DNA from 2 places in the Paraglaciecola sp. QJM3NY_14 genome. Region 2 is predicted to be linked to the other one. Evidence: predicted binding sites of a transcription regulator. Region 2 holds the regulator's gene; the other holds the start of a gene.

Region 1 (3,185 bases), 890 kb from region 2:
CCCGAATCAGCCCGAGCTTTATTAACCACCATAGCTACTGCCATGATAACGGTCACTAGTATCGCGTTTTCCATCACGGTTGTGGCGCTGACCTTAGCTTCTTCACAGTTCGGCCCTCGGCTTATTCGTAATTTTATGATGGACACGGGTACCCAATGCGTTTTGGGCTTCTTCCTGTCTACGTTTATTTATTGTTTACTGATTATTCAGGCCACCAAGTCTTTTGAGCAACAAGAATTCGTGCCTGGCATCAGCATTCTCACCTCCGTGTTACTCGCAATCGTTGGAGTAGGGGTGTTGATTTATTTCATTCATCACGTAGCTAGCGCAATTCAGGCAGATAACGTCATTGATAACGTCTATCGCGAACTTAACGACATTATTGAACGCTTATTCCCGAAAATTGAAGAGCCAGACGAGGCTGATACGATTGCAGAACAGCGTGTCGATACAGCACCAGATTTCGACCAGATTTACCCTAATAGCCAAGCTATTCGATCGACGAGCAGCGGATATGTACAAACCTTGGACATAGACCAGCTACGAGCCTTGAGTGAAAACAGTGATATGGCGCTGAGCGTACATTACATGCCAGGGGACTTTGTAATGCGAGGCTCTGTGATCGCCATCGCTTATTTTAATGGTGCTACGCTTTCTTGCCAACCTAGCAAGATTACCGAATTGGTGCGTTTAGGCTCTCATCGCACCCCAGTACAGGACGTGGAGTTTGCAATCCGTCAATTGGTTGAGATTGCCGTTCGCGCCTTATCACCCGGTATTAACGACCCGTATTCAGCTGTAACCGTGGTAGACAAGCTTAGCGCTGTGTTGTGCACACTCACCGACAAACCCTTTCCGCCAACTATCTACGAGGACGACCAAGGCATAACTCGACTTCAATGCAAGCCCGTGGCTTTCACTGGGTTGGGTGAAGCGGCGTTTAATCAGATCCGCCAATATTCGAAAGACAGCCTAGCAGTCACCATTCGTTTACTGGAAGGCTTAAGCAGTATTTTGCGTTTTAGCCGGAGCCCCGAGCATAAACAGTTCGTTCGCCAACAGGCCGCTATGATTGAACAAATACAGAGTAGCTCACAATTAGCTGAGCATGACTGGTTGGATATAAAGCGCCGCCTAGATGATATAAAGCGCCACCTAGACAGTGACAGCAGCTAACAGAGTCTTGCAACGATCAGCAAAGCGTAGTGACAGGCAGTCAGTAACGGCTGCAAACAGCGTTGAAAATATTTCACGTTAATCTGCTCTATCTCACTTCCCTTCTTGTTTATTCTATACATATCAACTGGTTACTTTTTGGCATGGTATTCGAATAGGTTAGTTCACATGTTCACCGCGTTGTCTTGCTCAAAGTCAGCGCTCCAACAGAAGGACTGATTTATGAATTCATCAACATTCGCTACGCCAACAATACCGACTCCAGGATTCGGCACATACCGCCTTAAAGGGGATGATGCCAAACTGGCGGTAGAGAACGCGCTTGATGTGGGTTACCGTCATATTGATACCGCACAAGCTTATGAAAATGAAGCTGAAGTGGGTGATGCTATTTCCGCCTCTAAAATCTCTAGAGGTGAGCTCTTCGTCACGACTAAAGTGTGGTTTGATAACCTCAGTGCCGATAAATTTATAACGAGCGTGCAAAATAGTCTGACTCAGCTCAATACCGATTATGTTGACTTACTGCTCATTCACTGGCCGTCACCGGACAACAAGGTATCGATGGCAGAATATCTTAAGGAACTAAAGGCGTGTAAAGAGCGCGGTCTGACGAGACATATCGGTGTGTCCAATTTCACCCAAAGCCAGCTTGATGAAGCCCTGTCGATTTTAGGTAAAGATCATATTCTGACCAATCAAATCGAGGTACATCCTAACTTTCAAAACAAAGAGCTGGTGGCATACTGCCAACGCAACAACATTCAAGTAACCGCATACATGCCCTTAGGTGTGGGTAAAGTGATGGAAAATGACATACTGAATGACATCGCCAGTGCCCACGATACAACACCATCCGCGGTCGCATTAGCGTGGTTAAGTCATAAGAAAATCGTGGCGATCCCTTCATCCACCAATGTGAACCACATGCGTGACAATCTCACGGCTAAGCAAATGATGTTAACTGCCGAAGAAATCGAAAAAATCGATGGCATTGAACCTCAAGAACGTATTGTTGACCCTGATTTCGCACCAGACTGGTAAAGATACCTATTACGTGCTCACGAAAGTCTTAACCTGAGGTTGATTTGTACCAGCCCCTGTAAATCATTAATCGTTCAGCGAAAAATAAAAAACGCCTCTGCCTCTTTTGAGTTAGAGGCGTTTTCATGTGTGTAGTAGGGCCATTTTACGTTTTAATGCTTACTCAACCTTCAACCTTCAACCCTCAAGTGAAATTGGTCAGAAAGTCTCAGTATTATTAAAGAATTATTTACAAGTCTCTGGTAATAAATTTCACGAGTGATGGTGTGAAAATGTGATTGAGATGGAGTAAAGTTATTTGAAATCAACGATTTAATTGGTTGGCATTGAATTAGCATTAATTACTTCGAATCTTAAAAAGGAGATATTTATGAAAAATTCAATCATTTCAGTATTAGTAGCCGCCACACTTGGTACAGCCTCTCTAGCTGCGAATGCAGAGAATACTTGGAAAGATACAGCGGGCGACGCTTGGATTGACGGTAAAGCCGAAACCACATTAATGCTTAATGGCAACCTTGACTCGTTTGACATCAATACAGATGTTAAAAACGGCAAAGTCACCCTAACAGGTAAAGTTGACCGCGAAGTCGACAAAGCGCTAGCGTCAGAGCTCGTTATGTCACTTGATGGTGTAACCGATGTCGATAATCAGTTGACGGTTATTCAAGAGTTAGATGAAGAGCAAGACGGCGAAGTCATGCAGACTCTTAACGATGCGAAAATTGAAACGGTAGTAAAAACCCGTTTAATGTTTGAATCAGAAGTGAGCGGCTTGGAAATTGAAGTCGAATCAAAAATGGGTGAAGTGACCCTTTCTGGCACGGTTGATACAGACGCAGAGCGCCAGTTGGCGATCAAGATTGCTGAGAATACCAACGACGTAAAAACCGTTGTTGATATGCTGAAAACCACAGAGCAAGGCGGCAACGCATAGAACTAGTGTTACAAAGCTAAATAGAACA
Region 2 (3,185 bases):
CTAGGGCGGACTCTAGCCCTTTTATACGGCCATGTGGCAGTGCTATACCACCACCAATGCCCGTACACCCCATTTTCTCGCGCCCCGCTAAACTGGATAAAATGGTCGCTTGGTCTACTTCAACAAGGTGCTCAGATGCCAATTGACTAATAAGCTCTAAAATGCGCTTTTTGCTAGACCCCTGAACTGCGCATACGACGCAGTCAGGGTGAAGAATATTTGATATTTCCATTATTTACCTGATGGGTTAATGGCGTTTAGCTTTTTCTTTATGCTTGATAACTTGCCGATCGAGTTTATCGATTAGGCCATCTATTGCCGCATACATGTCGTTGTGTTCCATGGTGGCAAATACATCTGCCCCATTCAAATGTATTGTCGCTTCCGCTTTTTGGTTGAGCTTTTCTACATTGAGAATGACGTGAACATTGTTGATCTGATCGAAGTGTCGCTCGAGCTTGGTAAATTTAGTATCGACATAATCTTTTAGTGAATCGGTTACATCCACATGGTGACCAGTAATATTAATTTGCATATCGCCTCTTCCTTCTTTAATCAGCCTACAATAGGCTTTTTCGTTGGTTCGACGGGGGTATCATCAGAGATTCCCGGTACTTTGCTATTGTTCGCCGAGCGACCATGATGCCTTGATCGGCCAACAATTGAGCAATCTTGCTGTCACTTAACGGCTTGCTTGGTTTTTCAGCTGCGACCAGCTTTTTAATCAATGCGCGTATCGCCGTTGACGAGCACTCTCCGCCTGTCTCAGTTGCAACATGGCTCGAGAAGAAATATTTCAGCTCAAATATACCTCTAGGGGTATGCATATATTTTTGGGTGGTAACACGAGAAATTGTAGATTCATGCATATCCACCATTTCGGCTACGTCATTTAGTACCATAGGCTTCATCATCTCAGGCCCATGTTCAAAGAAGCCCATTTGCTGCTGTACTATACAGTTTGACACTTTCAATAAGGTATCGTTTCGGCTCTCAACACTTTTAATAAACCATTTGGCTTCTTGCATGTGTGAGCGAATAAATTGACTATCACTGGTGTTTTTCGCGCTACGACTCATTGCAGCATACTGTTGATTAACGTTCAATTTGGGTAGGCTGTCTGGGTTAAGCTCTACTGTCCAACGGCCATTTTTCTTACTCACTGACACATCAGGTATAACGTATTCTGCTTCACCTTTGATCAAGGCGCTGCCTGGACGCGGATTGAGCGTTTTTAGTAAACGCATGACCTCACGCAAATCATCCTCTTTAAGGCGAGATTTACGCATCAAAGTACGGTAATCCTTGCTTGCCAAAAGGTCGGCATAGTCTCCAATCAAGGTCTTCGCTTCTTCTAACCAGGGTGTATCAGGAGCAAACTGACGCAATTGCACTAGCAAGCATTCTTGTGGTGTACGAGAGCCAGACCCAATTGGGTCGAACATTTGAATACGCTTAAGTACGCATTCCACTTCATCGAGCTCTATTTCTTCATCATCCATGCTGGCCAGAACGTCTTCAGCGCTCATGGTTAAATAACCAGACTCATCGATAGAATCAATGATCGCTGTCGCAATCGCGACATCGGTATCACTAAAATGGGTTAAACGCATTTGCCACAGCAAATGATCTTGAATGTTATCTGTGGTTTCGCCTTGAAAGATTTGTTCGTCATCACCGCCGGCACCACTGGATATGCTAGAGGCAGGTGCGGAAGAAGCACTGATGTACTCATCCCAAGTGGTATCCGTAGGTAAGTCTTCTGGGATTTCGTTTTTCTCGAACGCTTCACTTGAGTCTAAGTTGTCACTGCTAGTATCAACTATTTCATTGGTATCTTTAGAAGACGGGTCGAGGGAATTGTCATTTAACGCACTATCGCCGGATTCCTGATCCGTAGGCTCTTCAACTTCCAACAGCGGGTTGGAATCCAAGGCTTCTTGAATTTCTTGCTGTAAATCTAACGTAGACAATTGCAACAAACGAATAGCTTGCTGTAACTGTGGCGTCATAGTGAGTGATTGACTAAATTTTAATTGTAAAGAGGGTTTCATTTACTTCTTTATTCTGTCCGTTGCAAACTAAAAAATATGCTGTGGTTGATTCGATTGACTGTAAATGTCTCACCAAGCGCCTGAGTATAATCTCGATAAAATGAGCGGCTTTTTCAGCTTAACTATAGCCTGAATTGTTCGCCTAGGTATACATCTCTTACACGTTGATCACTTAATACTTCTTCTGCCGTGCCAGAAGCGATGAGTTCACCATGACTAACAATGTAAGCTTTCTCACACACATCGAGTGTCTCTCTTACATTGTGGTCGGTTATCAAAACACCAATACCACGGTCACGTAAATGTTGAATAATTTTTTTAATATCATTAACTGAAATAGGATCAACACCGGCAAACGGCTCATCGAGCAGAATAAATTCTGGATCGGCTGCCAGTGCCCGCGCTATTTCTACCCGGCGGCGTTCACCTCCAGACAAACTCATACCAGCACTGTTACGAATATGATTTATATTGAACTCATCGAGTAATGAATCCGCTTGCTGTTCTCTTTGTTCTGCACTGAGCTCTTTGCGTGTCTGCAAGATAGCCATCAAGTTTTGATGGACTGTCAGTTTTCGAAAAATAGAGGCTTCTTGGGGTAAGTAACCAATCCCTAAACGAGCGCGCATGTGCATGGGCTGTAGGGTAAGATCTTGCTGATCAATACTGATTTCTCCCTTATCTAAGGGAACCAAACCGACAATCATATAAAACGTGGTTGTTTTACCTGCACCGTTTGGACCAAGTAAACCGACAATTTGGCCAGTGGACACTTCTAGACTGACATCACGCACAACTTGACGTGATTTATAGGATTTAGCCAAATGCGAGGCTTTTAACGTCGCCATTATGGAGTTTCATCCTGTTTTGGTTTGACTTCAGCATCACTGGACTTTTTCGCGTCAGTTTGCTTTTTACTGCTCGCTGATTTCTTGGCTGGTTGAAAAATAGTCGTGACTCGGCCGCTATTTTCACTCTCGCTCTCTCCTTGCGCGACAATTTGTTCAAGTTCCATGTTAAACACTATCGACTCACCCTTTACACTGCTATTGTTCTGCTTCAGCTGTGCATTGCCTTCTAAGGTTAGTGTGCGTAAATCTCTGCGATATTCAATGCGATTGGCTGATGCCT

What was found. Region 2 encodes sigma-54, which starts transcription at its own class of promoters, with help from an activator protein. Its sites were predicted from a motif close to GTTGGCACGNNNNTNGNNT; they were not measured.
Region 1: a site for sigma-54 is predicted at 1,314-1,332, ahead of dkgB (2,5-didehydrogluconate reductase DkgB). Genes of this name have one in related genera too.

The regions. Positions count from the first base shown of each region.
Region 1 is NZ_CM149664.1:4,901,231-4,904,415, reverse strand. It holds gene AC0VYA_RS21005 (DUF2254 domain-containing protein) at 1-1,176, shown strand, start outside; gene dkgB (2,5-didehydrogluconate reductase DkgB) at 1,399-2,220, shown strand; gene AC0VYA_RS20995 (BON domain-containing protein) at 2,591-3,157, shown strand.
Region 2 is NZ_CM149664.1:666,271-669,455, reverse strand. It holds gene ptsN (PTS IIA-like nitrogen regulatory protein PtsN) at 1-232, opposite strand, end outside; gene hpf (ribosome hibernation promoting factor) at 248-535, opposite strand; gene AC0VYA_RS02915 (RNA polymerase factor sigma-54) at 561-2,054, opposite strand; gene lptB (LPS export ABC transporter ATP-binding protein) at 2,177-2,902, opposite strand; gene lptA (lipopolysaccharide transport periplasmic protein LptA) at 2,902-3,185, opposite strand, start outside.